DNA from 4 places in the Novosphingobium sp. ZW T3_23 genome. Region 4 is predicted to be linked to each of the others. Evidence: riboswitches for the same ligand, from Rfam matches in the RefSeq annotation. Region 4 holds a riboswitch; each other region holds the start of a gene.
The links. Region 4 has a riboswitch for cobalamin ahead of ACI3K3_RS19450 (cobyrinate a,c-diamide synthase). Riboswitches for the same ligand answer to the same signal wherever they lie in the genome.
Positions count from the first base shown of each region.

Region 1 (2,194 bases), on a different contig from region 4:
GGCGTTGGTGTAGAGCTGGTAGAGCGACGGCGCCTTGAAGCCCTCGCCATAGCTGGCGCGCAGGATCGGGGCTTCCGCGCTGCCGCCGATCACCCAGGCGCCGTTGGCCGAGAAAGTGGTCTTGCTGCCGAAGTCCGAATTGTCGTCATAGCGCACGCCGCCGTTCAGGGTCAGGCCGGTAACCGGGCGCAGGGTGACCATGCCGAAGACGCTGTCGATCGAGGTGGAATCCTTCGAGCCGTAGTTGTCCGAGAACTTCTGCTTCTCGGTTTCGGCGCCGACCAGCACGCTGACCATGTCGATCGGGGTGTAGGAGACCTGCCCCTCGAAGCGATCGTTACGGCCGTTGGTGGTGAAGGGACCGAAGACCGCGTCGTCGGAGATGCGGCGCGTATCGGTAAGGCCATAGCCGAGCCGCGCGGTGAGGCGGCCATCGAGGCCCTTGTAGCGCAAGTTAGCGTAGCCCACGGTGTCGCGCTTCATGCCCACGTTCAGGGCATCGGCCCCGGTATTGTCGTAGTCGTAGTTGGCCTTGGTCCAATAGGTTCCGGCGTCGGCGGAAAGGCCCTCCACGATCTGCACTTCGGCGCGGGCATAGGCGCTCTTGCTTTCGAAGCCGTCCTTTTCGGTGCCACCGCGGCGCTCGTTGAAGGCGGAATAGCCGTCACCCTTGAGCCAGTTGCCGCCCAGCGTCAGGCCGACCGGACCCAGTTTGCCCGCTGCCGAGGCGCCGAGCTGCTTCTGGTCGCGCCAGCCGTATTCCGCCTGCCCGCGCGCGGTCCATTCATCGGTCGGGCGCGCGGTGATGAGGTTGATCACGCCGCCGATGGCCCGGCTGCCCCAGAGCACGCCGGACGATCCGCGCACCACTTCGATGCGATCGAACTGGCCCACCGTCAGGCTGCCGAAGTCGAAACCGCCGCCCACGTCGCCCGGATCGTTGATCCGCACGCCGTCGATCAGCACCAGGCTCTGCGCGTTCTCGGCGCCGCGGATGAAGACGCTGGCGGGCTGGCCGAAGCCGCCCGACTGGGTGAAGGTCACGCCCGGCAGGCGCGCCAGCACGTCGGTGGCGGTGACCGCCTGGGTGCGCTCGATATCCTCGCGGGTGACGACCGAGACGGACTGGCCGATCTCGCTCGTGGGCGTTTCGGTGCGGGTCGCGGTGACGACGATATTATCGATTGCGGCTTCGTCCGCCAGTGCGGCGGTGGCAAAAGGCGTTGAGACCGCGAGTGCGGTCCCCAGCATAAACAGGTATTTCACGCGTATTCCTCCAACCTGAACGACAAGTGCCGTCCATGGCGGAGCCGCGCGCCTTTCCTCATGCGCGCGGGCTCGCTGCATGCCGGGACACCCCGCCCGGCTGCGGAACGACCGTCACAGGCAGGTCTCCTGGCTCCCGGATCGTCGCGCCGCCTCCCGCCTTCCCGGTATGACCCAGTGGCATCGCGTGGAAGGGGCGCTCCCCGGTCACAGTTGCGGGGGCAGCTTTTCGACTTGCGCCGAAATTCCCACCAGGTCCTAAGACTTGGGGCCCGGCTCCGGGCCACCCATGACGTATCGCGCCGATACTGGGCAGCGGGGGGATTGGCAAGCGGGGCGGATGGGTGACCTTCCGGTATCGCCGGGGGAAATCACAAAGAGAGTCTTAAGCGATTCAGGCTATCCCGCGCGCCTGTGCCGCTTCGGGACGGGCCCATCTCGGCGGGTGCCGCGCGGACCAAAGCAGGATAGGCGCGAAGGGCGCCTCATGCGAGGACGTACCGAGAGGATCCGAATTGACCGCCGCCAACCGCCCATCCTGCACCGAAAACTGGGAACCGCGTCCGCGTGATTTCCAGGGCAATTTCGTGCGCGGCGGACGCAAGCGGCTCCAGCGCAGGCGGCGTCGGTGGACGCTCTGCGCCGCCTCGCTCGTGGCGGTCGCCCTCCCCGCCTTCGCTTCCCCGCCGCTTGCAGCATGGGAGCCGTTCCCCTTCGCTGACGCCACCGCTGCCGACCAGACCGTGCTGCCCATGCCGTTCGAACAACCGGGTGCCAGCTTCCCCGGCTCGGCCTATTACTATCTCGAAGCCGAGCAGCCGGTGCTCAAGGTCGGGGAAGGCATTCATTCGGATGCGGACGGCGGCGCCATCGGCCCCGTCGCCCGCGCGCTCAGGATCGACAATTCCGGCGTGGACCGCAGCCGCGC
Region 1 covers NZ_JBJDRF010000013.1:20,431-22,624, reverse strand. The annotation lists gene ACI3K3_RS09505 (TonB-dependent receptor domain-containing protein) at 1-1,266, opposite strand, end outside; cobalamin riboswitch at 1,368-1,557, opposite strand; gene ACI3K3_RS09500 (cell wall hydrolase) at 1,782-2,194, shown strand, end outside.
Region 1: linked by a shared signal. The riboswitch ahead of ACI3K3_RS09505 (TonB-dependent receptor domain-containing protein) and the one ahead of ACI3K3_RS19450 (cobyrinate a,c-diamide synthase) in region 4 are both predicted to bind cobalamin.

Region 2 (2,194 bases), on a different contig from region 4:
CTGCCGCCCCAGTCGCGATAGCCCCAGAACGTGCCTGCCGGGTAGATCACTTGCGGTTGCAGGTCGGGAAGCGAATTGCGGATCTGGACGTAGGCGGTCTTCCAGTCATGGAAATAGCCCTTGAGGAAGAACTGCACGGCATCGCTGCCGGTGTAATCGAGGCGGACGCTGGCGATTTCCTCGTTGCGATCGTTGCGGCTCTCGCGGATGCGCGTGGGCGAGAGGTTGTCGAGGTTGGCCTCGGTGTGCTGGTATTGGGCATTGAGCGCCAGATCGGGGGCGAGGTCGTACTGGTACTTGAGACCCGCCGACCACAAGTCGTAGCCGAGATGACGATCGGTGAGGCTGGGCTGATAGGCGCTGTAAGGCGTGTAGCCTTCCGAACGGTTGTGCGAGGCATAGGCCACGAAGCGGTGCTTGGCCGCCGCGCCGCGCAAGTAGCCATCTACCGTGGTGCCGCCCCATGAATCCACCGAGGCATTGACCTGGCCGTTGAAATCGTCGGTGAAGCCGCGCGTCACCACGTTGATGACACCCGCCGAAGCCTGCGTGCCGTAGAACAGGCTCTCCCCGCCGCGCAGCACCTCGATACGCTCGATCATGCTGGCAGGAAGCGTGTCGTTGGGCGATGTTCCGCCATAGAGGCGGTTGTTGAGGCGGATGCCGTCCATCGTCCAGAGCACGTCCTGCGTGCGCGAACCCTGAAGCGACACATCGACGTAAGTGAACGGCCCGTTGCGGGCGCGGATGTAGAGGCCCGGCACCGATTCCAGCGCCTTGACCACGTCTACCGCGCCGCTGTCCTTGATCTGCTTTTCGCTCACGGTCACCACGTCGTTGCCGTAGCGGGAAAGCTCCTGCGGCAGCGTTTCCTCAAGGCTGGTGCCGGTGACGACGATGGCCCGATCCTCACCGGCGTCTTCACCGGTTTCCTCGGCACAAGCCTGCGTGTTCCAGGCAAGACCAAGCGCCACGGCAAGCGCCGTGTGCGAAATTGTAGCGAACTTCATCTCATTCCCCTGTCGAGCGCCATGCGATCCGAAGCAGGGGTCTGCCGTTCACGAACGGCCGGGCATCGACCGGCGTTCACGAAAGGCCGGCGCATCGACCGGCCGGGCGCCCATAACGAAGGGACGACCGCTCAGCGCACCGTGCGGCCCCTGCCGCTGGTTCGTCGCTCAGACGGAGAAACACCGTGCCCCGGCCATCCCCTGGACCAAAGCAAGAGCGACCGGACGCAGGCAGGTCTCCTGGCTCGCGGGTCATGGCTTGATACACGGCCTTCCCAGGCCTCGCAGGATTTAGCGTCCGGCCCAGTGGCTACGGCAGGCGCCTTGGCCCTGCCGCGTGATGTGTATCGCGCTCACCGCTTACAGTTGCAGGGACAGCCTCGGATTCGAGGGTCGAAACCCTCTCACCGTGTTCCCATTTTAAGCCTCTTTCGAGGCACCGGCGCGATCTTGTCCGCCATCCCTCACCGGGAAAACGGATGAGGCGAGCTAGCCGGGGAGCGCACTGCGCGCAAGCGGGATTTGATGGATGCCCTTCGTGGTGACGATGCTCGCTTCGATGAAGGGCGGCATTACCGCAAAACAGTCTCTCAGCACCTGGCGGTAAGGTGGTTCAAAGCATCATCGACCATCGCGGCAACCTCGGCACCGACGCGCCCGAGCGGAAGCGGTGCGGCTTCGAGAGGCAGACCAAGCCGGCGCCCCACCTCATACATGATCCGCAAGCTGCCATGCTCGCGGAACAGGTTCCACAGTGGGACGAACGCAGAATCCAGCCTGCCTGCCTGATCGATGTCGCCGGACATGGCCGCGCGGGCGAGGGCCAGCGCCTGCTCCGGGAGAAGACCCGCGACCACGCTATACCAGGCGTCCCCCCCGGCGATCAGCGAATCTCCCGCGCCCCAGTCACCGCTGTAGCCGATCTTGAAATCGCGGGGAGTGGAGGCGCGGAGGCGCTGGAGTTCGACACGGTAATCGCCGTCACCCGGCAGCGGCATCTTGATGGCCGCCATATTCGGCATCGCCGCCAACGCGGCAATCAGCTCGTCGGAGAAGCGGAAATTGGTCGTTCCCGGATTATTGTAGATGCACATCGGCAGGGCCGTCGCCTCGGAAACGGCCCGGAAATGCTCTTGCGCCTCCTGCTGTGTCAGCGGGGTATAGGACATGGGCGCAAGCAGCAG
Region 2 covers NZ_JBJDRF010000038.1:34,793-36,986, reverse strand. The annotation lists gene ACI3K3_RS17840 (TonB-dependent receptor plug domain-containing protein) at 1-1,010, opposite strand, end outside; cobalamin riboswitch at 1,223-1,469, opposite strand; gene ACI3K3_RS17835 (dihydrodipicolinate synthase family protein) at 1,601-2,194, opposite strand, start outside.
Region 2: linked by a shared signal. The riboswitch ahead of ACI3K3_RS17840 (TonB-dependent receptor plug domain-containing protein) and the one ahead of ACI3K3_RS19450 (cobyrinate a,c-diamide synthase) in region 4 are both predicted to bind cobalamin.

Region 3 (2,194 bases), on a different contig from region 4:
CCTCCGGGCGGCGCGATCAGCGAAGACTACCTCTTCACACGGCTCGACCTTTACCAGCGGGAAGAGCGGGTGCGGCTATCCGAGCTTTTTGAGGGAAAGCCCAGCCTGATCCTCTACAGCTATATGTTCGGGCCGGAGCGAGACGAACCCTGCACGGGATGCACGCATCTGCTCGACGGCCTGGACGGAGCAGCCAGGCATGTCGGGCAGGTCGTGCCCTTCTACGTCGTGGCCCGTTCACCGCTGTCACGGCTGGTCGCCTGGGCGAGGGAGCGACGCTGGCCGCACCTTCGCTTCCTTTCGGCCGAGGGCAACAGCTACACGAACGACTACTTCGGCAACACCGCCGGCGTCTCCCAGCCCATGCGCGACGAACGTGGCTACGAAGCCGGAACGGACTGGGATGAGCCGATGATCAACGTCTTTCGCAAGGAAGGCGGGACGGTGAGGCACTTCTGGGGCGGCGAACTGGTCTATGCCCCGGAGGAGCCGGGCCAGCATCACCGCGCGCTCGATGCGCTCGATCCGGTCTGGGGCTTGCTGGATCTCCTGCCCGAAGGACGGGGATCGTTCTTTCCCCGGCTCACCTATCGCTGAAGCGGTGCGGCTGGGGCTGCACGGGGCTATATCGCACCTTGCCCGCTCTTGCGCATCGGTATCGCTTGGGTTAGCGCGCCGGAGCCCGTCGGTTCGAACAGGATCGGCGGGCAAGATCGCGCCGGTGCCTCGCGAGAGGCTTAATAGGGAACGCGGTGAGGGGGCTTTGCCCTCGAATCCGGGGCTGTCCCTGCAACTGTAAGCGGTGAGCAAGATGCCGGGGCTTCCATAGGGAAGCCGGCCACTGGAACGCGCGCAAGCCGCGCAACCGGGAAGGCCGAGCATCGCGCTTCGACCCGCGAGCCAGGAGACCTGCCGGCGTATCTGTCGCTCTTGCCCTGGCCCAGGGATAGGCCATGGCTCGGTACTCCGCGTGAGCGACGAAGCCGTGTGGCTGGGGCCGCATCGGTGCACGGCACGGGCGCTCGTCGCGCCGCCCGTCGTTGCGCGCCGACCGACATGCGTCGGCAAGCCCCGGTCTTCGTCGCTGCGCGAGGGGATGATGCGATGGGCGTCCTGTATCGACGTGTCCCGGGCTTGCGCCTGGGCAGGGGCCGACCGATCCGGCGGACTTGCGGCCGATGACGGCTTTCGCCTTGCGCGGATGGTGCCCCGGTGCCTGGCGACCGATGATGGCGGGCGACGGGCTCCTGGTGCGCGTGAAGCCCCGGCTCGCGCGATTGACCCGCCATGACGTGGAGGTGCTGGCCGACGTTTCGCACCGCTTCGGCAGCGGCGCGATCGACATCACCAATCGCGCCAACCTCCAGATACGGGGGGTCGGAGAAGACGACTGGCCGAAACTGCTGGGCGCTTTGGTGGCGGCAGGGCTGGTCGAGGGCGATTCCATGGCCGAAACCCGCCGCAGCCTGCTGGTCGCGCCAGACTGGCTGGAGGGCGACGACACCTGCTCGATCGCGACGGAACTGCTGGATCGCCTAGATGAATTCCCCCAGCTACCGGATAAGTTCGGCATCGGAGTGGATGCCGGTCCAACGCCGATGCTGGCCGCCTGTCCAGCGGACCTGCGCATCGAGCGCGCGGCGCGCGGCGGTTTGCTGCTGCGTCTGGACGGGCGCGACACCGGAATGGCCGTTCGCCGGGAGAACGCGGTGGACCGGCTGCGCGATCTTGCGCATTGGTTCGTTGAGACCGGAGGGCGCTCCTCAGGCCGTGCATCGCGGCACTGCGCGGCGCTGCCGGACTGGGCTGGCGGAACCGATCGGCCTGCCGTCTCTCGATCAACGATACCGCCGCCCGAAGGCTATGGCGTGCCATTCGGGCAGACGCAGGGCAGGGCTCTGGTTCGGTTGATGGATGCCACCGGAGCGGTCGCACTGCGGATTACGCCGTGGCGACGGCTCGTTCCGGAAGCCGCCTCGTTCCCCGATGTCGAGGGCTTCATTCGTGATAGCGGCGATCCGTTGCTGCGGACGGATGCCTGTCCCGGAGCGCCGCTCTGCCCTCAGTCCCGCGTCGAAACGCGCGAACTGGCGAGCAGACTGGCGCCCTATATCGAAGGCCGCCTCCACGTCTCGGGATGCGCGAAGGGCTGTGCCCGCTCGCGGCCGAGCGCGGTGGTGCTGACGGGCGGGGA
Region 3 covers NZ_JBJDRF010000055.1:24,009-26,202, forward strand. The annotation lists gene ACI3K3_RS21005 (DUF899 family protein) at 1-597, shown strand, start outside; cobalamin riboswitch at 703-932, shown strand; gene ACI3K3_RS21010 (cobalamin biosynthesis protein CobG) at 1,179-2,194, shown strand, end outside.
Region 3: linked by a shared signal. The riboswitch ahead of ACI3K3_RS21010 (cobalamin biosynthesis protein CobG) and the one ahead of ACI3K3_RS19450 (cobyrinate a,c-diamide synthase) in region 4 are both predicted to bind cobalamin.

Region 4 (2,194 bases):
TCCGCCAGTGTGGCAGGCGGCAGCGACGGGGACCGGGCCGGCGGGAAGGAGGCGGGGTCTGGCAGCCACAGGGCACTCTCGGGGATAAGGTCGGCGGCGCGGTCGATGCGGGCTTCGAGGTCCGCGATTTCGCCTGCCTGCACGAGGCCGAGATGGCGTTCGGGCAGGCCCATGGCCTCGTCACGCCGCAGAGCGCCGAGCCATTGCACGCCCGAGCCTTGGGGCATCCCGCGTTCCAGCAATTCGGCGTGGCGGTCGCTGCCGACGCGGTTGGCGAGCACGGCCGCCACCTTCACGTCCTTGCGATAGGTAGCGAGCCCGTGGACGAGCGCGCCGAAGGTCTGCGCCATCGAGGAGCCGTCGAGCACGGCCAGCACCGGCAGCCCGAACAATCGGGCCAGATCGGCCGAGGAAGGCGTGCCGTCGAACAGGCCCATTGCGCCTTCGACCAGGATCAGGTCCGCCTCACTGGCCGCCTCGTGCAACAGCGCGCGGCACTGCTCCTCGCCGCACATGAACAGGTCCAGCTGGTGGACCGGCGCCCCGCTGGCCACTTCGTGGATCATGGGATCGAGGAAGTCCGGGCCGCATTTGAACACGCGCACCCGGCGTCCGGCGCGGACGTGGCGGCGGGCGAGGGCGGCCGTGACTAGGGTCTTGCCCTGCCCCGACGAGGGCGCGGTGACGAGCAGCGCGGGGCAGGCGTTTGCCGGTGCCTCCAGGGATGGAGATGCAGATATCGCTGGGACGGGCAGGCTTGGCAGCGGTTGATTCACAGTTCCCCCTTCGACGCAAACGCTCGTAAGTCGTCACGCGAAGGTGCCCTCTTCCGCAAGAGAGCAGGAACTTCGTCCGCCCGGTACATCCCGCCCGCGCGAAGGATCGACGGCGAAGGGCCGGTTTCCTGACTTCCCGGATCCTCGCGCCTTCCGCCGCCTTCTCGAAGCGGCCGCTTCAATGGCGTGGTGGCGGGGCGCATCCCCGGTTACAGTTGCGGGAGCAGTGCCGGCAGTCACGGATAGCTTCCGTGGTCCGGACTTCCCGATTAAGCCCTTGCGGGCACCCCTTGCGCCGGGTGGACTATGGGACTTCGCGGGCCTGCGCAAGTATCGGCGCGGCCCCCCTCTTGCACGGCGCAGCGCCAGCCGATAGGGGCGCCCCTGCGACAGGTTCCCCGCGAGGGGATCAAAAGGGAACGCGGGTTCAATACCCGGGCTGCCCCTGCAACTGTACGCGGAGAGCCGTGCGGCCATTTCGCCATTGGGGGTGCAAACCCCTGAGAAGGCGGCCGAAACGGCATTGACCCGTGAGCCAGGAGACCTGCCCGTCGCAGTCGTTCTTCGACCGGACAGGGTGAGCCGGCCGAACGGGGCATTTCCTCGCTGAGCGACAGCCACTGCCGTGCCCGCAAGCGGCGCGAAAGGGCCTGTCGTCGTGTCTCGCGACTGCATGTCCTTCGCCTGCCTGTCGAGCGTGGCCGGGTTCGACGCTCGCTTAAAGGATATGCCGTGAACTTCCGAATTTCTGCCGCCAGCACTCTTGTTCTTGCACTGGCTCTCCATCCCATGGTCGCGTCTGCCGAAGAGGCGGCGGAGGCCTCCACTGCCGACCGGATCGTCGTCAGCGCGCTGCGCACCCCGGTCGCGGCCGATCGCGTGGCCGACAGCGTCACCTTGCTGGACGAAGCGCAGATCGTCGCGGCGCAGCCGATCGCGCTTACCGACATGCTGCTGCGCACGCCCGGCATCAGCATTTCGCGCAATGGCGGCTACGGCACCACCACCTCGCTGCGTATCCGGGGTGCCGACGCCGGGCAGTCGGTGATTGTGATCGACGGCATGCGCCTGTCCGACGCGTCCTCGACCGCCGGCGGATATGGCTTCGCGAACATGTTCGTGGACGATGCCGAACGGATCGAGATCCTGCGCGGCCCGCAGTCCATCCTCTGGGGCAGCGATGCCATCGGCGGCGTGGTCAACGTCCGCACCCGCCGCCCGACCGAACCGCTGGAAGGCAGCTTCGCACTGGAAGCCGGAACCCATGACACGGTTTCGGCGCGTGCCGGTGTAGGCGGCACCTCCGAGGCGGTGGACTGGCGCCTCTCCGCCTCGCGCTTCACCACGGACGGCATTTCGGCACGGTCCAACGGCACCGAGGACGACGGCTACCAGCGCAGCGCCGCCAGCGGCACCCT
Region 4 covers NZ_JBJDRF010000047.1:7,998-10,191, reverse strand. The annotation lists gene ACI3K3_RS19450 (cobyrinate a,c-diamide synthase) at 1-776, opposite strand, end outside; cobalamin riboswitch at 877-1,082, opposite strand; cobalamin riboswitch at 1,151-1,343, shown strand; gene ACI3K3_RS19445 (TonB-dependent receptor plug domain-containing protein) at 1,566-2,194, shown strand, end outside.